Regions from separate parts of the Arthrobacter stackebrandtii genome, predicted to be linked through region 4. Evidence: riboswitches for the same ligand, from Rfam matches in the RefSeq annotation. Region 4 holds a riboswitch; each other region holds the start of a gene.

Evidence for each region. Region 4 has a riboswitch for S-adenosylmethionine ahead of JOF48_RS06495 (DUF1737 domain-containing protein). Riboswitches for the same ligand answer to the same signal wherever they lie in the genome.
Region 1: linked by a shared signal. The riboswitch ahead of JOF48_RS13065 (aminotransferase class V-fold PLP-dependent enzyme) and the one ahead of JOF48_RS06495 (DUF1737 domain-containing protein) in region 4 are both predicted to bind S-adenosylmethionine.
Region 2: linked by a shared signal. The riboswitch ahead of JOF48_RS03255 (hypothetical protein) and the one ahead of JOF48_RS06495 (DUF1737 domain-containing protein) in region 4 are both predicted to bind S-adenosylmethionine.
Region 3: linked by a shared signal. The riboswitch ahead of JOF48_RS00940 (bifunctional o-acetylhomoserine/o-acetylserine sulfhydrylase) and the one ahead of JOF48_RS06495 (DUF1737 domain-containing protein) in region 4 are both predicted to bind S-adenosylmethionine.

Annotation. Positions count from the first base shown of each region.
Region 1 covers NZ_JAGIOI010000001.1:3,007,748-3,015,142, forward strand. Annotated here, with positions in the region: gene JOF48_RS13065 (aminotransferase class V-fold PLP-dependent enzyme) at 1-933, opposite strand, end outside; SAM riboswitch class IV at 972-1,085, opposite strand; gene hisN (histidinol-phosphatase) at 1,250-2,065, opposite strand; gene rsgA (ribosome small subunit-dependent GTPase A) at 2,484-3,602, opposite strand; gene aroA (3-phosphoshikimate 1-carboxyvinyltransferase) at 3,607-4,950, opposite strand; gene JOF48_RS13085 (DoxX family protein) at 4,957-5,472, opposite strand; gene JOF48_RS13090 (sigma-70 family RNA polymerase sigma factor) at 5,670-6,419, shown strand; gene rsrA (mycothiol system anti-sigma-R factor) at 6,422-6,682, shown strand; gene JOF48_RS13100 (group III truncated hemoglobin) at 6,798-7,340, opposite strand; gene JOF48_RS13105 (hypothetical protein) at 7,347-7,395, opposite strand, start outside.
Region 2 covers NZ_JAGIOI010000001.1:786,051-793,445, forward strand. Annotated here, with positions in the region: gene JOF48_RS03245 (helix-turn-helix domain-containing protein) at 1-583, opposite strand, end outside; gene JOF48_RS03250 (sodium:solute symporter family protein) at 737-2,260, shown strand; SAM riboswitch class IV at 2,425-2,535, shown strand; gene JOF48_RS03255 (hypothetical protein) at 2,548-2,832, shown strand; gene JOF48_RS03260 (VOC family protein) at 2,848-3,222, opposite strand; gene JOF48_RS03265 (biotin/lipoyl-containing protein) at 3,499-3,732, opposite strand; gene JOF48_RS03270 (alpha-ketoacid dehydrogenase subunit beta) at 3,729-4,796, opposite strand; gene JOF48_RS03275 (thiamine pyrophosphate-dependent dehydrogenase E1 component subunit alpha) at 4,793-5,815, opposite strand; gene JOF48_RS03280 (IclR family transcriptional regulator) at 6,001-6,777, opposite strand; gene JOF48_RS03285 (hypothetical protein) at 7,044-7,262, opposite strand.
Region 3 covers NZ_JAGIOI010000001.1:199,478-206,872, forward strand. Annotated here, with positions in the region: gene JOF48_RS00930 (hypothetical protein) at 1-312, shown strand, start outside; gene metX (homoserine O-acetyltransferase MetX) at 455-1,555, opposite strand; gene JOF48_RS00940 (bifunctional o-acetylhomoserine/o-acetylserine sulfhydrylase) at 1,657-2,973, opposite strand; SAM riboswitch class IV at 3,049-3,165, opposite strand; gene JOF48_RS00945 (Tex family protein) at 3,879-6,383, opposite strand; gene JOF48_RS00950 (VOC family protein) at 6,517-7,155, shown strand.
Region 4 covers NZ_JAGIOI010000001.1:1,561,649-1,569,043, forward strand. Annotated here, with positions in the region: gene JOF48_RS06490 (Pr6Pr family membrane protein) at 1-427, opposite strand, end outside; SAM riboswitch class IV at 539-661, shown strand; gene JOF48_RS06495 (DUF1737 domain-containing protein) at 745-1,005, shown strand; gene JOF48_RS06500 (rhodanese-like domain-containing protein) at 1,002-1,394, shown strand; gene JOF48_RS06505 (O-succinylhomoserine sulfhydrylase) at 1,540-2,751, shown strand; gene JOF48_RS06510 (UDP-N-acetylglucosamine 1-carboxyvinyltransferase) at 2,857-4,389, opposite strand; gene JOF48_RS06515 (LacI family DNA-binding transcriptional regulator) at 4,625-5,671, shown strand; gene JOF48_RS06520 (L-lactate dehydrogenase) at 5,784-6,737, opposite strand; gene JOF48_RS06525 (glycoside hydrolase family 32 protein) at 6,888-7,395, opposite strand, start outside.

The DNA of each region.
Region 1 (7,395 bases), 1.4 Mb from region 4:
CTCGGCGGCCCGGGCCAGTGTGGCGGCGCCCAGCACGTTGGGGGAGCCGGCCTCGTGGCGGGCCGGTCCCTCGGTCCAGCTGGTCGACTCGAGGCGGACCTCCTTCACGGCGCCGCCGCCGGCCAGGTGCGGGGCCCCGGCGTCGAGCCAGTCGGGGCGGCCCACCAGGACGCCTGCACCAAAGGGGGCGTAGAGCTTGTGGCCGGAGAAAGCCAGGTAGTCGATGCCGCTCGAGGCCAGGTCGATGCGGCGGTGCGGGGCGAGTTGCGCGGCGTCAACCACGATCCGGGCGCCGTGCTTGTGCGCCAGCGCGGCAAGCTCGGCCACGGGCAGGACCTCGCCCGTGACATTGGAGGCGCCGGTGACGGCCAGCAGCACCACGTTCCCGGCGCGCAGCTGCGTTTCCACGCGGGCCAGGGTCGAGGCGATGGAGCCGGCGGCAACCACTGACCTGTGCGGGAGCGCCTGCCACGGGAGGAGGTTCGCGTGGTGCTCGATGTCCAGGTAGAGCACCTCACCGTGGGCGTTGGAGCGGCCCTCGGTGAAGCCGCGCTGCTTCAGGATGGATTCGACGCAGCCGGCCAGGAGGTTCAGGGAGTCGGTGGTGTTGCGCGTGAAAATGACGGTGTCGTCTGCGCGGGCGCCCACAAACTTGGCCACGATGGTGCGGGCGTTCTCGTACACCGAGGTGCTCACCTGGGAAGCGTATCCGGCCCCCCGGTGCACGCTGGCGTAGTAGGGCAGCACCTCATTCAGGTGTGCGGCCACCTCTTCCACGGCCGGGGCCGAGGCGGCGTAATCCAGGTTTGCATAGCGCACATGCCCGCCGGTGATGAGGGGCGCGGGCAGTTCCGCACCGACAACCGGCAGCAGGGGGTCGGCGGCAAGTCCGGACAATTTCAGGGTGGCTGATTCCAACAGGGCAGAGCTCATGAGTAGTTCCTTCGACGAAGGACCCTTGGGTGCCAAGGAGTCCGCGCTTGCCAAGACCGCTCCGGCCTGGCCAGGTCGTCACCCGGGGCACCCCGCCGCGAAAGGAGGGTTGCCGGCCAGCAAACCGGGGTTTAGCGCTGGCACTCGTGACCTATGCACAAGAGATTAGCCCAACTTTTTGACATGTGCATTTGTTACGCCGTGTGTCGTCACCTGGCCTGGCCGCGGCGCAGGGCAACGAACAAGTGCGACGGCGGGAGTCCGCCGTCGCACTTAACCCACCTGTGCTTCTACCTGGTTGGGGAGGGTGTGGGCATCAGCTGAGGAGGTCGTCCCAGCTGGGGTTCAGGCGCTGCAGCACCTCCGTGTGCAGGATGGAGTTGGTGGCCAGGGCGTTGCCGCCGTAGGGGCCGTCGACGCCGTCGAGCGAGGTGAAACGGCCGCCGGCCTCCTGCACGATCGGGACCAGGGCGGCCATGTCGTAGAGGTTGAGCTCCGGCTCGCAGGCAATGTCCACGCTGCCCTCGGCGACCATGCAGTACGACCAGAAGTCGCCGTACGCGCGGGTGCGCCAGACGTCGTCGGTCAGTGCGATGAAGTCATCGCGGTTGCCGCGCTCCTTCCATCCGGTCATGGAGGAATATGACATGGAGGCGTCCTTGAGCTCCGTGACGTTGGAGACGCGGATGCGGGTGGCGGAGGCGAGGGACTTGCCCATGTAGGCGCCGGTGCCCTGGGCCGCCCACCAGCGCTTGCCCAGTGCGGGTGCGCTGACGAGCCCAACAACGGGAACGCCGTCGTCCACGAGTGCGATCAGCGTGGCCCAGACGGGGACGCCGCGGACAAAGTTCTTGGTGCCGTCGATGGGGTCGATGATCCAGCGGCGCGTGCCGTGCCCGCTGCTGCCGAACTCCTCGCCCAGGACGGCGTCGCGCGGGCGGACGCGGGCGAGCTGGCTGCGGATGGATTCCTCGGCGGCCTTGTCGGCGTCCGTGACCGGGGTCAGGTCCGGCTTGGTTTCGATGGCCAGGTCGAGGGCCTTGAAGCGGGACATGGTCAGGGAATCCACGCTGTCCGCGAGCACGTGGGCGAGGCGGAGGTCGTCGTTGTACGTCTGGGGTTCGATGGTCATGGTGATTACGCTATCGCGGATTGGGCCCGGGTTCGGGCAGGGCCACTCCCCAACGACCTTATGCGCAGCGACGGGCCGGCACCGTGCGCATGGCCAAGCCCGTGTTTGGGTATGCGCAAGATTCACCTCCCAACGTGGCGCCAGTGAAGGAGCTGCGCCCGATGCCACCCCGAACCGTGCGCATGGCCAAAGCCGTGTTTGGGTATGCGCCAGATGGCCACCCAACTGTGCGCATAGGACCCAAGGGAGGGGCTTTGACCGCGGCCTGCCGTTGACCACGGCCCTGCCTGCGCAAGCTGGTCCGTGACGGACTCCCGCTCCTGCGCGTGGTTTGGGCACAACCACGCGCAGCCCAAGAGTGGCGCATCGTTTGTCCGTGACCGAGCGCAGGAGCAGGGCGGGCCGGGCGCCGTCGGGGTCAGTCGGTGACGCCGAGCTCCTTCTCAGCCGCGCGGCCTTCGGTGCGGTCGCTGGTGCCGAGGAGGCGGCGCAGCGACGCCAGGCGGGCCGGGCCGGCGTCGCCCGCGCTTCCCTCGGCAACCCACGGATCCAGTCCGCAGTTCACGGCGGCGCTGTCATGCTTGCAGCCGCGTTCGCAGTTCTCGGCGCCCGGGGCCAGGTCCGGGAAGGCCTGCAGGATCCGGTCGGCGTCAACATGCGCCAAGCCGAAGGATCGGATGCCGGGGGTGTCGATGATCCAAGACCCCGGCAGGCCGTCCTGCAGCTGCAGCGCCAGCGCGGACGAGGACGTGTGCCGCCCGCGGCCGGTGACGGCATTGACGCCGCCGGTGGCGCGCTGGGAACCTGTCAGGGCGTTGACCATGGTGGACTTGCCGACGCCGGAGTGCCCCACCAGCACGGAAACCTTCCCATCGAGATAGCCGTGCAGCTGCTCGACGGCGCCCCCGGCCAGGAGGGCGGAGTCGCCGTCGTCGGAGCGGGCGTCAATGCCGGAGGCGCCGTCCGCGGCCGTGCGGCTGATGATGACCGTCATGTCCAGGTGCTCGTAGTTGGCGAGCAGCTCGGCGGGGTCCTTGATGTCCGTCTTGGTGATCAGCAGCAGCGGCTCGATGCCGGAATCGTAGGCGGCCACGAGGGCGCGGTCGATGAAGCCGGTGCGCGGCTCCGGGTTGGCGGCGGCCACCACGATGACCAGCTGGTCGGCGTTGGCCACCACCACCCGCTCCACGGGGTCGGTGTCGTCGGCGCTGCGGCGCAGCAGCGTGCGGCGCTCCTCGACCCGGACCAGCCGGGCCAGGGTGTCGGGCTTGCCGGAGGTGTCCCCGACGAGCGCCACAAAGTCGCCGGCCACCACGGGGTTGCGCCGCAGTTCCCTGGCCCGGGCGGCGATCAGGGTGCGCTCGGTGGACAAGTCCTCGTCGACGATGGCGGTGTAGCGCCCCCGGTCCACCGTGATGATCCGGCCAATAACCGCGTCGTCATGGGCGGGCCGGTCCTTGGTTCGCGGCCGGCTGCCCTTCTTGTTGGCCCGGACGCGGACATCGGATTCGTCCCAGTTGCTGTAATCTCGTGCCATGCGCCTATGCCCCGGCTTCAACCGCCGAAGCGTTGTCCGCACTTGATGACGGTTCGGCGGTCTGGGCCACCATGGCCGCCCACATGGCAGGGAAGGCCGGCATGGTCTTGGCGGTGGTGGCGATGTTCTCAACCTCGACGCCGGGCACGGCCAGTCCAATGATGGCGCCGGCCGTGGCCATGCGGTGGTCATGGTAGCTGTGGAACACCCCGCCGTGCAGGGGGGCAGGGTTGATGATGAGCCCGTCCTCGGTCTCGACGGCGTTGCCGCCCAGTGCGTTGATCTCCGCCACGAGCGCGGCGAGGCGGTCGGTCTCGTGCCCGCGCAGGTGGGAGATGCCGCGCAGCTGCGACGGCGTCGAGGCCAGGGCGGCGATGGCGGCCGTGGAGGGGGCCAGCTCCGAGGTGTCGGAAATGTCGACGCCGAGGATCTCGGGGCCGCCGGTGACAGTCAGGATGCCGTCCTCCAGGGTGACCGTTGCGCCGAACTGGGGGAGGATCTCACGCCACTTGTCGCCCACCTGGGTGGTGTTGGACGGCCAGTTCGGGATGCGGACGGTTCCGCGCGTGGCGAGGGCAGCCGCGAGGAACGGGCCGGCGTTGGAGAGGTCCTGCTCCAGGGACACATCAAACGCGGCGACGGGGCCGGGCGTCACGATCCAGTTCAGCGGAGTGGAGTCATCCACCACGACGCCGAGGGAACGAAGCACCTCCACCGTCATGGAGATGTGGTCCACGCTGGGCACGGACTCGCCCACGTGCTCCAGGTGCAGGGGTGTGTTAAAACGGGCCGCAACCAGCAGGATCGCGGAGATGAACTGCGAGGAGCCGCCGGCGTCGACCTGCACATGGCCGCCGTCCACGGAGCCGGTGCCGTGGACGGTGAACGGCAGGAAGCCGTCTTCCGCGTCTTCGACCCGCACGCGGAGCCCCTCCAGCGCAGCCACAATGGGAGCCATGGGGCGCACCAGGGCCGCGGGGTCGCCGTCGAACTTCACGGCCCCGGAGACCAGCGCGGCCAGCGGCGGGACAAAGCGCATGACCGTGCCGGCAAGCCCGCAGTCAACGGTGAGGCCCGCGGGGGCGGTGAAGCCGGCCGGGATGGGCGTGACCACCAGGTCTGGGACGTCTCCTGCGCCCGGCATCTCGGTGATGCCGGCGCCGAGGGCGCGCAGCGCACCGATCATGAGGTCCGAATCGCGGGACTGCAGCGGGGCGCGGAGGCGGGATTCACCGTCGGCAATGGCTGCGAGGACAAGGTACCGGTTGGTCAGCGACTTGGACGCGGGGATGGTGACGGTGGCGTCCAGGGGGGTGGCGGAGAAGGGTGCGGGCCAATGGGCGGTCATGTGTTGTTACTGTCCTGTCACGTCGTGGGCGAGGGCGCGGACCTGCTTGTCCGCATTCTGCAACTGCTTCTTGGTGTTCTTCTTGCCGGCCTCAACGAGCTTCTCGGAACGCCAGGCCAGGCCGGGGCGCCCGGCAGTGTCAACGCTGGCCAGCAGCGCACCGCCGATCAGGCCGATGTTCTTGCCCAGCTGGTTGCGGCGGTGGGCGCGGTTTTCCTTGGTGGACTGGTCCGCGTTGCGGTACTCGGCCACCGTGTTCAGGCCGGCGGTCAGCGCCAGCACCACGGCGGCGGGCCGCGCGAACTTCCCGGTGGCCAGCAGCACGCCGGCACCCACCTGCGTGCCGGCAATCACGCGGGCCAGGTTCTTCTGGCTCGTCTCCACGGGCAGGGCGGCACCCAGCGGGCGCAGGACCGGTCCCAGCGAGACCGCGGTTTGCTCGGCATTGCGCAGCCGGTCGATGCCGGAAAGGATGAACGAGGACGCCAGCATGGGGCGGGCAAGGGCGCGGACAATGGTCAAGGAAGCCTCCTGTATGGTGCTCGTTGCCTTCCGGCGGTGGCGGCAGCCGGGCTGCGGAAGGCTCTTGCTGTGTACAAGTCTCCCACCTTGGTGCCGTGTTTGCGGAATATCCGACGGCGCCGGCCGGTTTGCATCATTAGCGGTGCCTTGCGAAGCGGGCATCCAAGGGACGCACCATGCCATGGAAAGGAACGCCAATGCAGACACTGAGCCCACAGGCCGCGCCCGCAGCGGGCTTCCAGCTGCAGGTGAGCATAGACTCGAAGGTGATGAACATTTCCGAGCCTGAGCAAACTGTCAGCACCGAACCGGCCGTTGTGGTCACGGACGTTGCCGGCGTTGATGTTGCCAACGAGACCACTGAAGCCAGGCGTGCACGTTTTGAGCGTGACGCCATGGTGTACGTTGACCAGCTGTATTCGGCCGCCATGCGCATGGCCCGCAACCCCAGCGACGCCGAGGACCTGGTCCAGGAGGCCTACACCAAGGCGTTTTCAGCGTTCCACCAGTACAAGCCGGGCACCAACTTGAAGGCCTGGCTGTACCGGATTCTGACCAACACTTACATCAACCTGTACCGCAAGCGCCAGCGCGAGCCCCTGCAGTCCAACGCGGACACCATTGAGGACTGGCAGCTGGCACGGGCGGAGTCGCACACATCGAAGGGGCTGCGTTCGGCCGAGGCCGACGCCTTGGACCACCTGCCTGATTCCGACGTGAAGAATGCGCTGCAGGCCATCCCGGAGGAGTTCCGGCTGGCCGTGTATTTTGCCGATGTCGAGGGATTTGCCTACAAGGAGATCTCTGAGATCATGAACACGCCCATCGGCACCGTGATGTCACGGCTGCACCGGGGGCGGAAGCTTTTGCGTGACATGTTGGCTGACTACGCCGTGGAGCGCGGCTACCTCAGGGAAGCCGACCAACTAACTGAGACGGAGAAATGACCATGGGCGACTGCCAAAGCCTGGGCGATTGCGACGACGAGCGCATCGTGCGAATTTATGAATACTTGGACGGTGCACTGTCCTGTGACGACCTCGGTGAGATCAAGGCCCACCTTGACGGTTGCGCCGACTGCTCGCACGAGTACGACCTCGAATGCGTCATCCGTTCCGTGGTGAAGCGCTCCTGCAAGGAGGCTGCCCCGGAAACCCTCAAGGCTGCCATCCTGGCCCGCCTCCACGAAGGCCGCCCCGCCTCGGTCTGACCGCTGCTGCCCGGCGCGGTCTGGGCCCTCTGCCATGGGCGTGCCCGCTGCCGTCGGCCGCGCCTGCAGCTTGGCACCCCGGCCGGGCGCGTTTGGAGGACCCGGCCCGGGGGCTTTATGCGTCCGGGCGCACGGAAATGGTGCTGTACTGGCTCGCCGGACGCCCCGTCACCCGCCGGTGCAGCGACCCCGCAATCAGGTGGGCCTGCACCTTGGCCATCTCGGCCTTCTCTCCGGCAAACAGTTCATCCACCGTTTTGGTCCACAGCTGCAGCCACCGGTTGAAGTGATCCAGCGTCAGGGGTTCCTTGGCGTTGATGTCGAAATGGATCTTCAGCGCATTCCTGCTGTACAACCCCGCCTTGAACAACACCGTCTGCCAGAAGTCGGCCATGATGGGCATGTGGCGCGGCAAGTCCATGTGCGTGACCTCCGTGAAGATGTGCCCAATGAGCTCGTCCCGGAACGCCTTGGTATAGAACGCCTCCACCAGAAGCAGCACGTCCTCCCGGGTGGCGATGTCCGCCCGCGGGCAGCCGACCTCGCAAGGGGAGCTGCCGCCGTCGTGCTGGTTCGCGGCAGCTGGGTAGCTGGTGAGGCTCGACGCCGTTCTGCCGGAGTTCAGCGGTTGGCGCGCCGCCCGTGTTGTGCCTTCCATGGCCGGCTACGCCGCCAGTTCGAGGACGATGAGAATGCCAGCCAGCGGCAGCGCG
Region 2 (7,395 bases), 780 kb from region 4:
AGCCGCCGGAGCCCGAGGCGGCCGGCACCAGGATCCACAGCGCCTCAACAGGCCTGTCCGTGAGGTTTTCCCAGCTGTGCGGTTCCCGGCCCGGGAAGGACAGGGTGTCCCCCGCCTTGAGGTCATAGGATTCCTGCGTCATGCGCAGCCTCAGTTCGCCGCTGACGATGTGCAGCACGTCCACGTCGCAGTCCACGGCATAGAGTTCCGATTCCCCGCGGCCGAACGGTTCAATGGTGGCGCCAAGGATCTGCAGGCGCCGTTCGGAACGCGACGTCAGGAGCCGCTCGACAATCCCCTCGCCGCCCAGGGAGATGCGGGGGCCCTCCCCGCGGCGGGCCAAATGGATTTCCGGGGCGGAAAAGAGGTCGCCGATGGAAATCGAAAGCACCTGGCACAGTGTCACCAGTGAGGCCACACTGGGTGAGGTCAAATCCCGCTCGACCCGGCTCAGGAACCCCTTGGTGAGCCCGGTTGCATCGGCCACCTGCTCGATCGTGAGCCGCTGGTCCTGCCGAGCCGCACGGATCCGTGATCCGATCGCCACCGGATCGGTGCTGGGTTCCAGGGGCAGGGCTTTCATGGGGCTCCTTGCAGGACGTGGCCGCCCCGTGTTTTCAGACGGCATATTGACTGTAACTACCATCACAGTTTAGCCTAATAGACAACAATTGTTGCTTTAGAGGCAATTTATTACTTGGGGACCAATCATCAACTTCGCGCACTGGAGCTTCGCATGGACTTAAACATAGCCATTGTTGTCTTATATTTGGTGGCCATGCTGGCCTTTGGCTGGTGGGGAAAGTCCCGCACCAAGAACAACAGCGACTTCCTCGTGGCCGGCCGCCGCCTGGGACCCTTCCTCTACACCGGCACCATGGCCGCCGTCGTCCTTGGCGGCGCCTCAACCGTGGGAGGCGTGGGCCTGGGCTACAAGTTCGGCATCTCCGGCATGTGGCTCGTGGTGGCCATCGGCATGGGCGTGCTGCTGCTCAGCCTGCTGTTCGCGCCCACCCTGCAGAAGCTGAAGATCTACACGGTCTCGCAGATGCTCAGCCTGCGCTACGGCCAGGAGACCACCAAGATGTCCGGCATCGTCATGCTGGCCTACACCATCATGATCTCGGCAACCTCCACCGGCGCCTATGCCACCATCTTTGTGGTGCTCTTTGGCTGGGACCGCTGGCTCGCCATCGCCATCGGCGGCGTGATCGTGCTGATCTACTCCACGATCGGCGGCATGTGGTCCATCACCCTGGCCGACCAGGTGCAGTTCATCATCAAGACCGTGGGCATCTTCTTCCTCATGCTGCCCTTCGCCTGGAACGCCGCCGGCGGCCTGTCCGGCATCCAGGACAGGGTGGAAGCCAGCTTCTTCCAGTGGGACGGCATCGGCACGCAGACCATCATCACCTACTTCGTCATCTACACGCTGGGCCTGCTCATCGGCCAGGACATCTGGCAGCGCGTCTTCACCGCCCGCACCCCGCAGGTGGCACGGTGGGGCGGCGCCTCGGCCGGCATCTACTGCGTCCTGTACGGCATCGCCGGCGCCCTGATCGGCATGGCAGCCGCCGTCGCGCTGCCCACCATTGACGTGGCAAACCTTGGCAAGGACGCCGTCTACGCCGAGGTCGCAACCTACCTGCTGCCCATGGGCATCGGCGGCATCGTAATGGCCGCCGCCGTGGCCGCCATGATGTCCACCGCCTCCGGCGCCCTGATCGCCGCCGCCACCGTGGCCCGCAAGGACGTCGTCCCGTTCGTGGCCAGCTGGTTCGGCAAGAAGATCGACACCTCCGACACCTCCAACCCCGAGCACGACGTCAACGCCAACCGCTGGTACGTCCTGGTCCTTGGCATTGCCGTGGTCGCCATCTCGATCGTGCTCAACGACGTCGTGTTTGCCCTGACCATCGCCTATGACATCCTCGTCGGCGGCCTCCTGGTGGCCATCATCGGCGGCCTGGTCTGGAAGCGCGGAACCGGCCTCGGCGCCGCCTGGTCCATGGCCGTGGGCTGCATTGTCACGATCGCCTCGCTGATCCTGTACGCCACCGGCGCCATCCCCAGCGCCGACGGCATCTACGCCAACGAGCCGATCTACTTCGGCCTGGCATCCTCGCTGATCGTCTACGTGGTGGTGTCCCTGCTGACCCCGCCCACACCGGCGCACATCCGCAAGGCCTGGGACGACCGCCTGGCTGCAGCCGCCACCGACTCCAACCCGGACGAGGAAGCCCCCGCCCTGGCGAAGTAATCTGGCCCCCAGCATCCGGCCCGCAGAAAACGCCGGGAATCCGCAATTCTTCAAGGATTCCCGGCGTTTTTTGGTGCCGTTTATTAATGGTCGACGGCGGCGGGTTCCGTAATATATTTCGGAACCCGCCGCCGTCGCGCTTAAAGGACGTACAGTGGGACCAGCTTCAAGAGATGCGGCGCCAAGCTCCGACTGGCCGCACGCCAACCCCATGCTTCACGGGTGGTTCGGATGAGGAAGCGGCCGGCGGGGACCTCCGCAGGCAAGAGCAAGAGAAGGTTCAGGCCATGTCATTTTCCGTTGTCGCCCCCTCCACCCGCCCCGCCGCCGCCCACACGCGCGGGATTTCGGTGCTGCCCGCCGTTGACGTCAACCTCGGCGCCGTCACCTTCCTGACCCCGAACGGGCACCGCGCCTTCTGGTCGCCGGACCCGGCCCTGCTGGTCTCCGCCCTGGGCCAGGCGGTCCTGCCGGCACGCTGGATTCCGGAGATCAGCACCCTGGTGATCACAGTTGCGCAGACCGGGGTGCGCGCCGGGCGCGGCATTGGATTCAAGCTGGAAGCCTACTAAGCACCCGCCCCGCTTCTAAAAGTACGGCTGCGTGATGAGTTCCAGGCCGTGCCCGGCAGGGTCCCTGAAGTAGACGCCGCGGCCGCCGTGCTCGGTGTTCGTCTCGGCTGCGCGCGCCATCTGCGGGTCGGCCCAGTATTCGATGCCGGCCTCCTTGAAGCGGTTGAGCGCGCGGTCAAAGTGCGCGTCGTCCACCAGAAAGGCGTAGTGCTGCATCTGGATCTGAACCGGCGGCTCGGCAAACTGGAGCATGACCCCCTCGGCCAGGGTGATGTTGGTGAACGGGCCCCAGGACTGTGCGGGCTCGGCTTCCAGGATGTCGCAGTAGAAGCGGGCCGAGGCAGTCCGGTCAGTGGCCGCGATGATGGTGTGGTTGAAAGTTGCTGGCATGGTGTTTTCTCCTTCGCTGGGTGGTGTCGCCCGCCGTGCGGCGCGGTTCGCCGCGGGCGGGGCTGGGTTCAGCGGTGCGAAGGAGGTGCCCGGCTTCGGGCGCGGCCGGAACGGGCGCGGTTCAGGAGCCCGCCGGCTTGCCAATCCGTGCGTGGCGCGAGGCCGATCCGGTAATCACAAGCTCATATTACCTGGGCCGTCCCATGACACGGACACGAAGAACACCTGCCGCATGCGGCAGGTGTTCTTCGTGGGCCGGCCGGCCGCTTGGAGGAGTCAGGGCTCGATCACGGCGATGACAGCGCCCTGGGCCACCTCGTCACCCTCGGCCACCCGAAGCCGGACGGTGCCGGAAACGGGGGCGTAAATCTCGGCGTCGACCTTGTCTATGGCAACCTCGGCGAGCAGGTGCTTTTCCGCAACCACTTCCCCGTCGGCCACGTACCAGGTGGCCAGGACGCCGGGCTCGGAGCCATCCCCTGTCATCATCGGGAACAGGACTTCACTCATGCGGCAACCGCCTTTCGGACCGCGGCCTCAATGCGTGTGGCCGTTGGCAACACAGCATATTCGAGTTCTTGGGCGTATGGAATGGGTGTATCCGGCATGCAGACCCGGCTGAAGTGCGTCAGCAGGGTGGGGCTGTGCTCGGCGATCGTGGCCGCAATCTCGCCGGAAAGGCCAAAGGACTGGTAATCCTCGTCGACCACGATGACCTTGCCGGTCTTCGAGGCCGTGGCGATGATGGTCTCACGGTCCAGCGGAACCAGCGACCGCAGGTCCAGGACCTCGACGCTGATGCCCTCGTCCGCCAGCTTCTCGGCGACGTCCAGGCTGTGGTGCACCGAGAGTGAGAGCGTCACAATACTGACGTCCGTCCCCTCACGAACCACCTTCGCCTTGCCCAGCGGGACCTCATAGTCCTCCTCGGGCACGGCACCGATGGAGCGCTTGTTCTTCGCCATCCAGGCCAGGCCCATGACACCCTTGTGGAACATGTAGACCACGGGATCGTCGGAGCGGATGGCCGCCGTCATGAGCCCCTTGGCGTCGTAGGGGTTCGACGGGATCACGACCTTCATGCCTGGCAGATGTGCGAAGGTGCCCCACAGCGCCTGGGAGTGCTGGGCGCCGTCGGAATAGCCGCCGCCCACGGCCGTCATGAGGACCATGGGAACGCGGACGTTGCCGCCGGACTCGTAGTGAATCTTGGCCATGTGGTTGTAGATCTGGTCCATGCAGACGCCGAAGAAGTCCACGAACATGAGCTCCACAATGGGCCGCATGCCCTCCACAGCTGCCCCGATGCCCAGCCCGATGAAGGCCGACTCCGAGATGGGCGTGTCAATGATCCGCTCCGGCCCGAACTTCTCCAGCAGGCCAGTTGTGGAGGAGAAGATGCCGCCGTAGGCTCCCACATCCTCGCCCATGACAAACACGGACGGGTCCTGCTCCATTTGCGAGCCGATGGCCTCCTGCAGCGCCTTGGCCGTGTTGAGCCGGCGCGTCCCAGCGGGCGGTTCAAGCGGCAGGGACGTACGTGCCGCCGTCGTATTTTCCGTTGTTGCGCTCATGACGAGGCTCCTTCCACAAAGACGTACTTGAGTGCCTCGGCAGGGTTGGGCGTTGGCGAATTTTTGGCATGCTCGACGGCGTCCTCCACCTGGGCGCGTGCCTCATCTTCCATGGCGGCGACTTCAGCCTCGGTGACGGCTCCAGCGTCGAGCAGTTTCTGGCGATAAACAGGGATGGGGTCTTCGCCCGGTACGGTGGCCAGATCGGTCCGATAGCCCTGGGCGTCGCCCTCGAAGTGGCCCAACAGGCGCAGGGTGTGAACCTCGATCAAGCTGGGACCTTCCCCTGCCCGGGCCCGGGCAACAGCCTCGGCGGCCGCGGCGTAGACAGCTTCCACGTCGTTGCCCTCGATCCGAACACCCGGGATCCCGTACCCGGCGGCGCGGACGGCATTGGAGGGAACCGACGTCGAGGAGCTCCGAGGGACGGAAATGCCCCAGTCATTGTCCTCGATGACGAAGATGACAGGCAGCTTCCAAAGGGCGGCCAGGTTCAGGGACTCGTGGAAGGCGCCGGCATTGGCCGCACCCTCACCGGCCACAGTGACGGCGATGTTGTTGGTGCCGGCGTTGCGGAAAGCGAACGCCTGCCCCAGCGCGGGTGGAAAACCCTCGGCGACGATGCCCGAGCAGGAGAAATGGATCGACGGATCGAAGAGGTGCATATGCCCGCCGCGTCCGCGGCCCAACCCGGATTCGCGGCCGAAGATCTCACCCGTCAGCGAGCGCAGATTCATCCCCTTGGCGATGGCCAGGTGGTGCGGGCGGTGGGCTGCTGTGAGCCCGTCCCCTTGTTCGAGGTGGGCGCATATCCCGGCAGCCACGGGTTCCTGCCCGGCGGCCAGGTGCATTTCACCCGGAATCAGGCCCTTGCCAATGTCGAACCCCGGCCCTTTGTCCGCATGATATTCGCGGAGGATGGCCTCTTCAAAGGTCCTGATCAGAATCATCTGGCGCAGCAGTCCTTGGCGCTGCTCCGCACTGAGCGCCATTGCGGCCTCAGTCGTTTCGGTGGTCATAGCGACTCCTTTGTCCATCCATCGTGTCCGAACAGGTTGCGTCGATACCGGTGGTGGCATTGCGCATCGCGCTGCTCATTGCCGGATCAACGTCCCTGTCCTCAGAGCGTAGGCGGGCGGCGCGCCAGAAGATACGGCCCAGATTTCAGCCTGTGAAAAGGCGGGCCTTGACCGTGGCGCTCGGGTCAGGGCAAGTCCGGGCCGGTGCCAAGCACCAGCGATAGTTGCCCGGCCGCCTCGTGAAGCGCTTTGGCATACTCTGCGCGGGATGTTCCGGAGGCGGCGTCATGCGGTCCGGAGGGCAAGGAAAGCGCCAGGGCCCCAATCCACGAAGAGGTGGACACTGGAACCGCAAGGCAGGTGAAGCCCAGGGCGTACTCTTGGTGGTCCATCATGGCCGTGGAATTCTGTTCCAGTTCCCGCAGGAATTCCTTGGGTGATCGAATGGTGTAAGGCGTCAGTTCGGCCAGCGGATGGCGGGTGATGTAGTCCATGCGGGTGTTGCTATCCAGGGCGGCCAGAATCTGTTTGCCGAAGGCCGAGGCATGCGCACTATCTTGCATCCCCACCCAAAGATCCACGCGCGGTGTCAGAGGCGTGTCCACAATGTCCACCACCTCGATCTCACCATCCGTGAAGCGGCTGAGGTAAACGGCAGCACGCACCTCATCGCGCAGGCCGTTCATGATCCCACGGCTGCGTGCAAGCGTGACGGCCTGGCTGCCCGTGGCGAGTGCGGGGTGTGCCGGGCCCAGAACGAAACCGTCCCGCTCGGCCGCCACGTAGTTCGAGTGGGCCAAGGTGCGCAGTACGTTGTAGGTGGTTCCCAGGCTCTGGCCCGTGGCGCGTGCAATGGACTTGGCCGACAAAGGGCGCGAGGCCGATCCAATACAGTCCAAAACCGTCAGGGCACGGCCCACCGACATCAATAGTGTGCCCGGTTTCCCGCCCTCAGTAGCCATCGTGTGCATCGTTGCGCCTCCACTGCCAGAGTACATCGTGGGCCTGCTTTCGCGGGAGCCATGACTTGGTCACCTTCGCCGAGGCCGATGGCTTTGCTCTCAAAGTACGACGGCGGGAATTCACTTTTACCGCCAAAGGTGAACTCCCCGTTCACTGCCTCCCACCGCTCGCAAGCTCGCAGCGGGCCCCTCGGCAGCCATCTTACGCAGAATCGCCGAGATGTGAGAAAACGCCCACTAATAGAGTGGCGATCACATCGGTGGGGTCAGGCTGCAGCCTTCTTCTTGGCTGCCACGCTGGTCGAGGCCCAGGTGGCACCCAGCAATGCTGCGCAGCTGGAGGCCATGACCGTCATGCCGGCGCTGCCCTGGACGAGTCCGGCAATGAACAGCGCCGCCATGCACGCCAGACCCATGGCCATCCCGATCCCCATAATGCGGGTGGCGTAGTAGTCGTGGGTCCTGGTCTGTGTGGTGGTGTCCATGGTGTTCTCCTTGGTTGCGTTGCTTGCTTCGTTGACACAACTATACGAAAGTACTTTCCGTTACGTCAAGTACTTTCTGTAGATGGATTTTCGGGCCGTTATTCCGGTGTGCCGAAACTATTTCACGAGGGAT
Region 3 (7,395 bases), 1.4 Mb from region 4:
CGGGCGGAGCAGGCGAACCCCCACTTGGCCGCACCCGCCCACCAGCATCCGCAGGCCAAGCTCCCGCAACAAACGGGGACGGCCCACCAGGGCGGCACCGCTCCTTACGTGGGAACACTGCTCAACGGTGTGCCGCTGAAGGGCTACGACAGTTCTCACGGCCACCAGACCACGGGATACCTGAACGAACGGATGCAGGCCGAGGCCGAGCTCAAACGCCAGCTGGATGCCCTCGACGCGGCGCGCCGTGCAGGCCAGGTCGACGCCGACCAGTATGCGGCGTACCGCGAGGGCATCTTCAAGAAGTTCTAGCCAGAAGTTCTTGAAGACGCCGAGGCTGGGGCCGGGCCATTGACAAGCCCAGCCTCGAGCCGCGACATGGCATCAAAAAACCCGCCCCGGAGCTCCCCGGGGCGGGTTTTTTGAGTGACGTCCCTTATGACGGCGGCGTGCTTCAATCCCGGAAGAACGACTCCTTGAGCAGCCCTCCCACGGCTGCGACCTCCGTCAGGAAACCATCGTGGCCGATGGGTGAATCGATCCGCGCCACGGGCACCTGGCCGGGCAGCGCGGCCGCCAGCTCCTCGGACTGTGCCGGGAAGTACAGCCGGTCGCTGTTGACGGCGGCAACCACAAATTCCACACCCGCCGTCTCGGCGAGGGCTTCCTCCAGGGTGCCCCGGCCGCGGGCAACATCGTGGCTCATGAGCGCCTCGGTGATGGCAATATAGCTGTTGGCGTCGAATCGTCCCACCAGTTTGTGGGCCTGGTGGTCCAGGTAGCTCTCCACCTTGTAACGGGAATCCCCGGGGGCCTCCAGCCGGCCATGGCTGATGGTGGCGCCATCCTGCGCGTCGCGGCCGAAGCGCCCGCCCATCTCCTCCTCTGAACGGTAGGTGATGTGGGCAATGCGACGGGCCAGCCCCAAGCCCAAGGTGGGAGGTGCGCCGTCGTAATAGTCCCCGCCGGCAAAGTTGGGATCCTGGCGGATGGCGAGCACCTGTGCCTGGGCAAAGGCGATCTGCTCGGCCGTGCTGGCGGCACAGGAAGCGACGACGGCGCACCTCCGCACCCGGTCAGGGTGGCTTGCAGCCCATTCGAGGGCCCGCGCCCCGCCCATAGAACCGCCAATGACGGCGTACCAGGAGCTGATGCCGAGGCGGTCGGCCAGTCGCGCCTCCGCCTCGACCGAGTCGCGGATGGTGACAAACGGGAAGCGGGAGCCGTAGGGGCGCCCGTCAGCGGCGACGCTGGAAGGGCCGGTGGTGCCGTAGCAGCCGCCGAGCATGTTGGCGCACACCACAAAGAACTTGTCGGTGTCGATGACCTCGCCCGGGCCCACGAGACCCTCCCACCACCCGTCTTCTTCGGAGTCGCCGCGGCTGACGTGGGTGCTGCCGGTCAGGGCATGCTGGATGAGGACTGCATTGTCGCCGGCCTCATTGAGGGTGCCCCAGCATTCGAAGGCCATGGTGACGGAGGGCAGCGCGCCCCCGGCCTCCAGCGGCAGTTCACCGATGTGGATTGAGCGCAGCACGCCGCCGCCCAGGCCCACAGAGGTGGACCAGGCGGCCGCGGGCTTTGCCGTGCCGGCGTCGGTTTCAGGGGACAACACTTTGCGCTCCACAGCCGTCGGAATCACTGGATTCACGTGGCTTACGCTGATTTGGCTGCGCGGAATCCGGCTTCCAGGTCCGCGATGATGTCCGCGACGTTTTCCAGTCCCACCGACAGCCGAACCAGGCCCGGGCGCACACCCGCCGCCAGCTGCTGCTCGGGTGAGAGCTGTGCGTGCGTGGTGGAAGCCGGGTGGATGACCAGCGAGCGGACGTCGCCCAGGTTGGCCACATGCGAGTGCAGTTCCAGTCCGTCAACGAAGCGCTTGCCGGCTTCGGCGCCGCCCTTGATGTCAAAGGCGATGACTGCGCCGGTGCCGTGGGGACCGTACTTGCGGCCGCGTTCGAACCACGGGCTCGAGGGGATGCCGGAGTAGGCGACAGCCTCAACGTTTTCGTTGGCCTCCAGCCACTCGGCGACCGCCACGGCGTTGCTGACGTGGCGTTCCACGCGCAGGCTCAGCGTCTCGATGCCCTGGGCGATCAGGAAGGCGTTGAACGGTGAAATGGCGGAACCGAGGTCGCGCAGCAGCTGTACGCGGGCCTTGAGGATGTAGGCCAGGTTTGCGCCCAGTGCGCAGCCCACGCCGAGGTCGCGGGCGTAGACCAGTCCGTTGTAGGTCTCGTCGGGGGTGTTGAATCCGGGGAACTTCTCCGGGTTGGCGGCGAAGTCGAAGTTGCCGCTGTCCACAATGACGCCGCCAATGGCGTTGCCGTGCCCGCCCAGGTACTTGGTGGCGGAGTGGATGACGATGTCGGCACCCCACTCGATGGGGCGGATCAGGTACGGGGTGGCGAGGGTGTTGTCCACGATCAGCGGCACGCCGGCCTCGTGGGCGATGGCGCTGATGTTTTCCAGGTCCAGCACGTCCTGGCGCGGGTTGGAGACTGTCTCGCCGAAAAACGCCTTGGTGTTGGGGCGCACGGCTGCACGCCATTCATCCAGGTTGTCGGGATCGGAGACAAACGTGACCTCGATGCCCAGCTTCTTCAACGAGTGGGCCAGCAGGTTGAACGTGCCGCCGTAGACGCTGGGGCTGGAGACGATGTGGTCGCCGGCGCCGGCAATGTTCAAGATTGCGAACGTGGTTGCGGCCTGCCCGGATGCGAGCATGAGCGCACCGACACCGCCTTCGAGGTTGGCAATGCGGTCTTCCACGACAGCCGTGGTGGGGTTGCCCAGGCGGGTGTAGATGGGCTCCAGCTCCGCCAGGGCAAAGCGGGCGGCGGCGCTCTCGGCCGACGGGAACACGAACGATGTCGTCTGGTAGATGGGCAGCGACCGTGCACCAGTGGTGACGTCCGGCTCCTGGCCTACGTGGATCTGACGGGTTTCAAATGACCAACCGTTGCTCATGGCTGTTTCCTTAACACTAGAGGCCTGCAACTGTGAGCCTCCCGCGCGTGGTGCGTGGAGGGTCAAGGTGCGAATGGCCCGCGCTTGCGCCGTGACCGGTTGGTCCGGCGCCTGGTCTTCACCCGGGGCACCCCACCGCGGAAGGAGGGTTGCCGGTCAGCTAGCCGGGGCTGTTCGCTGACACTCATGACCTGCAACCAGTCTGGAAGAAACTTTGCGCGCTTGCAAGATTGTGACGACTTTATGACTTCTAGCGAACTTCTGCTTGAAATTCCAACCCAGAAATGGCATATGGCGAATAAATGATTCATGAACGACGCCGGATGGCTCCGTACCAGCGAATCCGCACCTGCCGCCGTGGTCGTCGACGCCCCCGGATTGCTGCCGACGCCAGAGGTCACGGGTCACGGTGAAGCCTAACGGCCGGCGCCGCCGAGGCCACAGAAAAGGCCCCTAGCCGTCCGCGACAACACAGACAAGGTTTCCGGACGTCCGCGACAACATAGACAAGGCCTGCAATGCGGTCGTCCGGGGGCTCGTTTGGCGGCTCATTGGGGAGCTCGTTTAGGGGCCGTATCTGTAGATTCGAAGCGACGACAGGGCCATTTTCATCGTCTCGAGAACTGCAGTGCCGACGAGGGGGCAGATGTTGCGATCCGCCCCCTGTGCAACCCTGGCGGTTCGCAATATCTGCCCCGCGGCATGGTTGGTGGCGGCATGGTGCGGGTTTTCAGCGGACGCTGGCGGCAAACAGTACTTGGGCGCCCGGCTCTCGATGGCGGTCGCGGCCCGGGATGCCGGCCCCACCTTCCGGCACCCGGCGCCATGGAACAACCGCCACCGCGTGAATCGCCGGGAGGCCACCGCTCGAAGGCCCGCTGCGGTCCCCGCCCGGCACCGCGACGCTACTTCCCCAGCCCCGCCCGGCGCAGCGCCTCGGCCATGGCGGTGTTGGCGGGAGCCGGGGCGGATTCGCGCGAGGGGCGGACGGCCTCTTGGCCCTGGCCCTGGCCCTGGCCCCGACGTTGCCCCTGGCCGCCGGCGCCTTGGCCCTGTCCCCGACCTCCGCCCTGCCCGGCACCGCGCGCACCCTGCCCGCGTCCGCGCCCTTCAGCACCCCCGCCCTGGGGCGAGGGGCGCCCGGAACCGCGGGAGCCGGCGTCGGACTTCCCGCCTGAAGGCTGGCCGGCCTCGTCATCGAGGCGCAGGGTGAGCGAAATGCGCTTGCGCTCCGGCTCCACCTCGAGGACCTTCACGCGCACCACCTGGCCGGACTTGACCACAGTATGGGGGTCGGAGACGAACGAGTGGCTCATGGCGGAGACGTGGACGAGCCCGTCCTGGTGCACGCCAATGTCAACGAAGGCGCCGAAAGCGGCCACATTGGAAACGGTGCCCTCGAGGATCATGCCGGGGCGCAGGTCGGTGATCTTCTCGATGCCGTCGGTGAATGTGGCGGTCTCGAAGCGGGGGCGGGGGTCGCGGCCGGGCTTTTGCAGCTCCGCGATGATGTCCGTGACGGTGGGCAGGCCGAAGTCGCCGTCCACAAAGTCGGCCGGGTTGACGGAGGCCACGGCCGAAACGCCGCCAGCGACTTCAGCCGGCTTGGCACCCGCCGCAACGAGGATCTTGCGGGCCACGCCGTACGCCTCGGGGTGCACGCTCGAGGCGTCGAGCGGCTCCGCTCCCCCGGTGATCCGCAGGAACCCTGCGCACTGCTCGAAGGCCTTGGGGCCGAGCCGCGCCACCTTCAGCAGTTCGCGGCGCTTGGTGAACGGGCCGTTTTCATTGCGGTGGGCCACAATGTTTTCGCTCAGGAGGGGCCCGACGCCGGCCACCCTCGCCAGGAGCGCGGGCGAGGCCGTGTTCAGGTCCACGCCCACGGCATTGACACAGTCCTCCACTACGGCATCGAGGGAGCGGTCGAGCTTGGCGGGCGTGAGGTCGTGCTGGTACTGGCCCACGCCAATGGACTTGGGTTCGATCTTGACCAGTTCGGCCAGGGGGTCCTGCAGGCGGCGGGCGATGGAGACGGCGCCGCGCAGGGACACGTCCATGCCGGGCAGTTCGGCGCCGGCAAGCGCCGAGGCGGAGTAGACGGAGGCACCGGCCTCGGAGACCACGAGCTTGCTGACCTTGCTCTCCGGGTTCTGGCGCTTGAGCTCGGCCACCAGCTCCGCGGCCAGCTTGTCAGTTTCGCGGCTGGCGGTGCCGTTGCCGATGGCAATCAGCTCAACGTTGTGCTTTTGGGCCAGCCGGACCAGCGTGGAGAGGGACTCGTTCCACTTCCGGGCCGGGGCGTGCGGGTAAATGGTGTCGGTGGCGGCAACCTTGCCGGTGCCGTCCACGACGGCCACCTTCGTGCCGGTGCGCAGGCCCGGGTCCAGGCCCAGGGTGGCGCGGTTTCCTGCCGGTGCGGCCAGCAGCACGTCCCGGAGGTTGGCGGCGAAAACCCGTACCGATTCCTCTTCGGCGCTCTGGAACAGCCGCACGCGCAGGTCCACGGACAGGCGGGTCAGGATGCGGGTGCGCCAAGCCAGCCGGGCGCTGGTCATGAGCCAGGTGTCGGCGGCACGGCCGGACTCGGTGATCCCCAGTGAGTGGGCCACGGCACCTTCATAGGCGGCACGCGCCTGGGCCTGGGCATCAGCGTCACGGGTGTCGGCTTCCGCCAGGTCCAGTGTCAGCATCCCCTCCTTTTCGCCGCGGAGCAGGGCCAGAACGCGGTGGCTGGGCAGTGTGTGCGGCGGCTGGGCAAAATCAAAGTAGTCCTTGAACTTCTCGCCCTCGTTGTCCTTGCCGGTCTTGACGGCGGAACGGAGCCTGCCCGTCTTCCAGAGCCGCTCTCGCAGCTCGCCCACGAGCACCGCGTCCTGGCCGGCCCGCTCAATGAGGATGGCACGGGCGCCGGCCAAAGCGTCGTCGGCGCTGGCCACGCCGCGGCCGGCGTCAATGAAGGAGTCCGCCTCCACGGCGGGGAACTTGGACGGGTCCGACAACAGCGCATCGAGCAGCGGCTCGAGCCCGGCCTCGCGGGCGGCATCCGCCTTCGTCTTGCGCGTGGACTTGTAGGGAAGGTACAAGTCCTCCAGCTCCGACTTGGTGGCGGCGGCCTCCACCGAACGGCGCAGCGCATCCGTCAGCTTGCCGAGCCCGTGGATGGTTTCCAGCACCACCAACCGGCGGGCCTCGAGCTCGCGCAGGTAGCGCAGCCTCTCCTCGAGATCACGGAGCTGTGCATCGTCCAGGGTCCCCGTGGCTTCCTTCCTGTACCGGGCAATAAAGGGGACGCTGGCGCCGTCGTCCATCAGCCCAATGGCGGCGCGGACTTGGGCGGGGCGCACGCCCAGCTCGGCGGCGATGGTGTTGATGATGCGCTCGGCCTGTGCAGCGGCGGTGGGCAGGGTCAAGGGTGCGGAAGTCTCAGTCACGCTTCAATTCTGCCCCACGGCACCGACATCCTGCACGCAGGAGATCGGACGTCCCATGCGGCTTAGGGCACACTAAGTCGAGTGATCTGCGTCAAAGTGCCAAGATGAAGTCATGCGAATGGACCATGTTTCTTATGCGAGTGAATCAGACGGATTGGCTGCCACCGCGGAGCGAATCGCGAGTGCCTTGGGGGTCAAGGCGGTGAAGGGCGGAATCCATCCGCGCTTCGGAACCCGCAACATGATCATCCCCCTCACGGACCACCACTATGTGGAAATTGTCGAGTGCCTGGACCACCCTGCCTCCGACAAGGCGCCGTTTGGCCAGGCCGTCAAGGCGCGGTCTGCTGCCGGCGGCGGATGGATGGGCTGGTGCGTCGCCGTTGACGACCTGGTCCCGTTCGAGGAGCGCCTGGGCCGCAGCGCAGTGCCGGGCAACCGCAAGTTCCCCGACGGCCAGGAACTGATCTGGCAGCAGATCGGCATCAAGGGCCTGATCGCCGATCCCCAGGTGCCCTACATGCTCAAGTGGGAGGGCGACCCCGCCCTGCACCCGTCCCAGGCACGGCCGTCGTCGGTTCGGCTGTCGTCGCTGACCATCGCCGGCAGCGCCGAGCGCGTCACCGAATGGCTGGGCGAGCCGGTCGAGGCGCCGCTGGACGACGTGGCCGTGGAGTGGATCGCCCCGCGCGGCACCCCGGGCATCATGTCCGTGACGTTTGAAACGGCCCAGGGCCGGGTCACGATCTAGCCCCGGAGCCCTCACCTTTTCCTTGCACGACGGCGGCACGCACCTTTCGGAAGGTGCGTGCCGCCGTTTTGGTGTCACCTGGGCTTTTGCATCCCCCAGCTTTTGCATCCGACGACGTCCGGCCCACTTTGGGTATGCGCCGAGTTGGGGTACTGGGCTTGCGCCACCATGATGCCTGCGCAAAGTTGGGGGTGCAAGCGTGCGCATACGCAAAGTCGAATCCGGCCCCACGCCGCCCCG
Region 4 (7,395 bases):
GGAACAGCACGGCCACGCCGATGCGCTTGAGCGGGATGGGGTGGCGGGGCGGGAAGATGAGCCAGTCTGCCACGATGGCGACTGGCATGACATAGTGCAGCCACGTGTTGATCCAGGGCAGGAGCGAGCCGAGGTCGACATCCCGCAACAGGGCGCTGAACACAATGCCCACCAGTGCCATGCACACCACCGAGATGCAGCGCAGCAACGCCCAGGCCGGGCCAAGGTCCTTCCCGCGCCAGGCCAGCACCGATTCAACCACCAGCACCGCGGCGGCAAAAATGTTGGACAGGTTGGTGAAATAGCTGAAGAAGTTCAGCACGCTGAAGCCGTGGCTGATGTGGATGCCCAGCTGAATTCCGACGGCGGCGAGGGTCGTGGCGCCAAAGGCGAAGCGGACGGCGGCAAACATGCGCGTGGTGGTCATGGATTCATGATGCCAGTGCCGGGGCCCGCGCGTCTGCTGATTTCCGTCATGTTGCGCCATACTCGCCCTGCGGTGGCGGTCCGGGAGCATGCGTGTGTTATTTTCAAAGGGAGTAATGAGTGCCAGCGCCAAGCCCTGACTTGCTGGACGGCAACCCTCTGTTCCGGCGGGGTGCCTCAGGTGAATACTCGGCAAACCCAGTGATCCATGGCTGGCAATTTGCAAGCGTGAACCATCCCGCGGCGTCTTTGGCCCAACCCCAGGCACCGCCCCCAGCTCCCGCTTGCTGCGTCGGCTACTTGCAATGAGGAGTACCCATGTCCGCGCACGAATCCCCCCTGGCCTACCGGCTCATCACCGGCCCCGACGACCGCGTCTTTTGTGAGCGGGTTTCGGAAGCCCTCGCGGAAGGGTATGTGCTCCATGGCGGACCGGCCGTGACCTTTGACGGCACCTCCGTGGTGGCCGCCCAGGCCGTGATCCTGCCCGCCGCCGTGGCCGTCAGCGACGCCGCTGTCGCCACCGCGGTTGACGATCTGGACGCCGAACTTGAGTTCGACGGCGAGGGCATCGCATGAGCTACGCAGGTGACGTGAGCCCGGAATCGGCGTGGGAGCGCGTGGCGGCGGGCGCCGTCCTGGTGGACGTGCGCACCGAGGGTGAATGGCAGCACATCGGCGTGCCGGACATTTCGGCGCTGAACGCCAAGCCCGCCTTCATCCAGTGGAACCTGGGCAGCGGCCACAACAACCCGGACTTCCTGCGCGAGCTGGCCGAGGTGGTCCAGCCGGGAACCGAGCTGGTGGTGCTGTGCCGTTCCGGCGCCCGCTCCATCGCCGCCGCCGAGGCGGCAACCGCCGCCGGCTACACGGCGTGGAACATCCTCGAGGGGTTTGAAGGCGAGCCCGACCGCTACGGCGAACGCGTGGTCAACGGCTGGAAGAACCGCAAGCTGCCCTGGCACTAGCCTGCCGCGGCCTGCCAGCCAGCCGCAGGCGGCCACCACCGGCAGGCACACCAAACCCAACCGGCCCCGGGGTGCGCCAAGCGCATGGCGCAAGGGCCGCCGTCGTACTTCACCAGCACCACAAGCGAAAGCCAAGGAACCACCATTGAGCAACTTTAATGAGCACGCAGCCACATGGGCAGAGGACACCCAAGCCGTCCGCGGCGGCCTTGACCGCAGCAACTTCCAGGAAACGTCCGAGGCCCTGTTCCTGAACTCCGGGTTTGTGTACGAGTCCGCGGAGGCCGCCGAGCAGGCGTTCACGGGCGAGGTGGACCGGTTCGTGTACTCACGCTACGGCAACCCGTCGGTGGCCACGTTCCAGGAACGGCTGCGGCTGTTGGAGGGCAAGGAGGCATGCTTTGCGACGGCGTCCGGCATGTCGGCCGTGTTCACCGCCCTGGGCGCGCTGCTCGCTGCCGGGGACCGGGTGGTGGCGTCGCGCTCGCTCTTCGGCTCCTGCTTTGTGATCCTGAACGAACTGCTCCCGCGCTGGGGCGTGGAGACCGTGTTTGTGGACGGGCCGGACTTGGAGCAGTGGCGCGAGGCGCTCTCGGTGCCGACCACGGCCGTGTTCTTTGAGTCCCCGTCGAACCCGATGCAGGAGATCATCGACGTCCAGGCCGTGTGCGACCTCGCCCATGCGGCGGGCGCGCAGGTGGTGGCCGACAACGTGTTCGCGACCCCGCTGCTGCAGCGCTGCGGCGACTTCGGCGCGGACATCATCGTGTATTCGGGCACCAAGCACATTGACGGCCAGGGCCGCGTGCTGGGCGGAGCCATCCTGGGCACGAAGGAGTTCATCGACGGGCCCGTGAAGAACCTCATGCGCCACACCGGGCCGGCGCTGTCATCGTTCAATGCCTGGGTGCTGACGAAGGGCCTGGAGACCATGAACCTGCGCGTGACGCACTCGTGCAACAACGCGCTGGCGCTCGGCGAATTCCTCGAGGCGCAGCCGCAGGTGGCCCGCGTGCTGTACCCCCACCTGCCCTCGCACCCGCAGTACGAGCTGGCCAAAAAGCAGATGAAGGCCGGCGGCACCGTGCTGACATTTGAGCTGGCCGAACCGGCCTCCGGAACGCGCAAGGACGCCGCGTTTGCCTTGCTTAACGCGCTGTCCATCATCGACATCTCCAACAACCTGGGCGATGCGAAGTCCCTGATCACGCACCCGGCCACCACCACCCACCGCGCCATGGGGCCGGAGGGCCGTGCAGCGATTGGGCTCTCCGACGGTTTCCTGCGTTTGTCCGTGGGACTCGAGGACCTGGACGACCTCAAGAAGGACCTCGCGGCGGCGCTGGCAGCAATCTAGGGGCTGAACTGTACGGGCGTCCCTCCCAAGCACGACGGCGGCCGGTGACCTTTCGCGCGAAAGGTCACCGGCCGCCGTCGTGCTCGGGGAAGAAGCCGAGCCGGATCAGTCCTGAAAGTATTCGATCTCGGCGCCCACGGTGTTGAGGCGCTCGGCCAGGTCCTCGTAGCCGCGCTCGATGACGTAGATGTTGCGCAGCTCGGAGGTGCCCTTCGCGGCGAGCATGGCCAGCAGGATGCAGGCTGCCGGGCGCAGTGCCGGCGGGCAGCCGATTTCCGCGGCGCGCCAGGCGGTGGGGCCGGTGATGTCGATGCGGTGCGGATCCAGCAGGCGGACGCCGGCGCCGAGGCGGTTCAGTTCCGTGAGGTAGATGGCACGGTTCTCGTAGACCCAGTCGTGGATCAGCGTGGTGCCCTCGGCGCAGGAGGCGATGACGGCGAAGAACGGCAGGTTGTCGATGTTCAGGCCGGGGAAAGGCATGGGGTGGATCTTGTCCGGTGCGGCCTTCAGTTCGGAGGGCAGCGTGGTGATGTCCACGAGGCGGGTCTTGCCGTTGCGTGCCACGTACTCGGCCGACTTGAGGTAGCGGAAGCCCATCTGCTCGAGCACCTTGAGCTCAATTTCCATGAACTCGATGGGTACGCGGCGCACGGTGACCTCGGACTTGGTCACGATGCCTGCCGTGATGAGCGACATGGCCTCGATGGGATCCTCGGAGGGGGCGTACTCAATGTCCACGTCGATGCGGGACTTGCCCTTGATGGTCAGCGTGGTGGAGCCCACGCCTTCCACCGTGACGCCCAGGCCCTGCAGGTAGAAGCAGAGGTCCTGGACCATGTAGTTGGGGCTGGCGTTGCGGATGACGGTGGTGCCCTCGCGGTGGGCGGCGGCCATGATGGCGTTTTCGGTGACGGTGTCCCCGCGCTCGGTGAGCACAAAGGTGCGGTCTTCGCCGTCGCTGCGAGGGGCCTGGACCAGGTAGAAGCCGTCGTGGGCGTTGACGTCCAAGCCGAACTCGCGCAGTGCCTGCATGTGCGGCTCCACGGTGCGGGTGCCAAGGTCGCAGCCGCCGGCGTAGGGGATGCGGTAGGGGTTTTCCTCGTCCAGGAGCGGGCCCAGCAGCATGATGACACTGCGGGTGCGCTTGGCGGCGGCGATGTCCATCTGCGCCAGGTCCAGCACCTCCGGGCGGCGGATCTGCAGGTCGTTGTCATCGAGCCAGGTGCATTCGACGCCAATGGACGTCAACAGCTCAACAATGCGGTTGACCTCCTCAATCCGGGCCACGCGGCGCAAGGTGGTGGTGCCGCGGTTCAGCAGGCTGGCGCACAGCAGAGCCACGCCTGCGTTCTTGCTGGTGTTCACGTCAACGCTGCCGGAAAGCTGGCGGCCGCCGTGCACGCGCAGGTGGGTGACGGCGTTTTTGGACACGGCCCCGACGCTGAAGAGATTCGCCTCGAGGAGGTCTTCCATGCGTTGGATCATCTTCAGGCTCAGATTCTGCTTGCCCTGTTCCATCCGCGCCACGGCACTCTGGCTGGTTCCGAGATGGGATGCCAGCTCGCCCTGGGTCCAGCCTTTTTCGTTCCGTGCATCCCGCACCAAAACGCCGACAGTTTCTGCAGCCACTTGAGTCATAAGTGCATTTATATCACGGTATGCATAATTCCCCGGGATCATGTGACCTTTTGGACAGTCTTTGAAGAAAATTCACGTAAATAATCGCCATGTGCGATAAATGCGCTGTCAGTTGTGCGTTAATGCCCCGCTTGTTACTCCACGGTACACCGGCGGGTCCGCCACGCCTGAAACATCCGCCGTCGCGGCGCAACATTGAGGCAGTAAGCTGGCCTAACACGATTTAGGAGGCTCCATGGCACGCAAGGCCACTTCCCAGGACGTTGCCAACCGCGCCGGCGTTTCCCGCAGCGCAGTCAGCTTCGTGCTAAACGGCAGGGCGGACGGCAATATCGCCAAGGACAAGCAGCTGCGCATTCTGGCGGCCGCCAAGGAACTGAACTACACGCCCAACGCCGTCGCGCGTTCACTACAGGCCCAGCGGACCCACACCATCGGGGTTGTCACCGACACCATCGCCGGCGGCCCGTTCGCCGGTGAGCTCCTGCAGGGTGCCAGCAGCGCCGCGTTCGATGCCGGATACCTGTTGTTGGTCATCGAGACCCAAAATCAGGAGGCCCGCGAAAACAGTGCATTCACCATGCTTCTGGACCGGCAGGTGGACGCCCTGGTGTTTGCCGCGGAGAGCATGCGTCCGCACACGCCACACCCGGCCATGCACGGAGTTCCTGCCGTTCTTGCCAACTGCTTTGACCCGGAGGGCGGGCTTCGCTCCGTCATGGCGGACGAGGTTGCGGGCGGGCGCAGCGCAACGCAAATCCTGCTCGACAGCCGCCACATCAATATTGCGTACCTCTCCGGCCCCCTCGACGCGGTCGCCGCACAGCGCCGCACCGAGGGTTTTGACACCGCCATTGCTGCCTCCGGCCGTCCCCCCATCAAGGCTGTGGAAACCGGCTGGGACATCAATGACGGTTACGCCGCCGCCATGCGCCTTTTCTCGGACGACGGCGGCCACTCGCCGAAGCACGACCGGCCCACCGGTGTTGTGTGCGCCAATGACCGGGTGGCCCTTGGCGTCATGCTCGCCTGTGCCCGGCTGGGACTGCGTGTCCCCGAGGACCTCAGCATCGTAGGCTACGACAACCACGATCCTCTCGCCAAGACCACCGTGCCGGGCCTGACCACGGTGGCGATCCCCCACCGTGAAATGGGCGAAAAGGCCGTGGAAATTCTGCTGGGCGAGCTCAGCAATGGAATCCGCAAGGAATCTTCCGGAACTGTCTTGATTCCCTGCCCCGTAGTGATGCGCGGCTCCGTGGCAGCGCCGCCGCTGCGCTAACGTCCGTGAATAACCCGCCACTGCTGCGACAGCGTTGGGGAATAACCCGCCAATGGTGCGAGAGCGTCGGGGAGGGTTGGTTGCACCGGACCAGCTGGCGGCCGGGCGAGGCTCAGGTGAACAGCGCGATGGAGTCGGCCAGGGTCTGCGCCGAGTGCTGCAGCTGTTCGGCTTCGCGGTCGTCCATGGGCGTGTCGAGCACGCGCTGCACGCCGCCGGCACCAACGATCGACGGCACGCTCAGCGCCACGCCGTCGATCCCCCGGTACCCGTGCAGCACGCTGGACACTGGCAAAACCGCACGTTCGTCTCGCAGCACGGCCTCAACGATGCGCGCCCCGGAGAGCCCGATCGCGTAGTTCGTGGCGCCCTTGCCGGCGATGACCTTGTAGGCCGCGTGGACGACGTCGTGGGTCAGGGTCTCCAGCCGCTCCCGCGGAAACAGCAGCGCGCCGGAGGAATCGGTCCATTCCGGCAGCGGCGTCTGCCCAATCGTAGCAGCCGACCACAGCGGAAATTCGGTGTCTCCGTGCTCGCCAACAATTAGCGCGTGCACACTCTGCGGCGCCACGCCGGCAGCCTCCGCCACGAGCCAGCGCAGCCGCGCCGAGTCCAGCACCGTGCCGGAGCTGAAGATCCGCCCGGGCGGCAGGTCCGTGATGCGTTCGGCCACGGCGGTGAGGACGTCGCACGGGTTTGTCACCAGGATATAGACCGCGTGCGGCGAGAGCTCGATCAGCGCCGGCAGCATCTTGGACATGATGCCTACATTGACGCCTGCCAGTTCCAGCCGAGTCTGGCCCGGCTCCTGTTTGGCGCCGGCCGTGATGACCACGACGTCGGATCCCGCCGTCAGCCCGATGTCGCTGCCTCCGGTAATGCTTGAGGAGCCAACGAACGGAGTCCCGTGCGCCAGGTCCAGCACCTCGGCCTCCGCCTTGGCGGTGGCGATGTCGTACAGCACCACCTCGCGCGCGGAACCGCGGATCAGGGCGGCGTAGGCCAGGGCAGTGCCGACGCTTCCGGCGCCGACAACGGTCAGTTTTGTGTTCCGTGGGATCGTCATGACCCCAGTATCCCTGCCGCCCGCCGCCCACGGGCCCGCCGCCGGGATTGTGTCTTGGCGTGTCGGCGGGCCCTGAAGCACGACGGCGGCAGGCACCTTCCTGCTGGAAGGTGCCTGCCGCCGCGGTGCAGGGGCAGTCCCGGCTGCGGCCTAAAGCGCCAGGGCGTGCACCGTGGCGGCGCCGCGCACCTCAAAGTGCGAGGTCGCCGTGGGGTAGGCGCGCACAGTGTGGGCAGGTGCGTCCCCGGCGAAGACCTCCAGGAGGGAGCCGTCAACGAGGATGCGCCCGGCAGGGATGGCGGCCACTGTCCGCTCACTGCCGCCGTCAACAAATACGAGTTCCACGGCCCCGGGTGCGAGGACCTCGAACGCGCGGGTGGCTTGCGGCAGGGAGAAATCGGGCGCGCCGTCGGACAGCAGGCCGGCACGCAGCGTGTCCACCTCTGCCACGGGTTCCGAGTGCAGCACACCGTCGCGGAAGGACAGGACGCGCGCGTAGCTGAGCACGCCGGCCCAGCCCGAGGCGAGGGTGTCGGCGTGGTTCCGGGATTTTTCCCAGCTCCAGCCCCACATCAGGGTGCGCGGCTCTGTTGCGGTGCCGGCCACCACCTGGGGGGCGTAGAAGTCGGGGCCGGAATCAACCAGGCCCCCGCCGGTG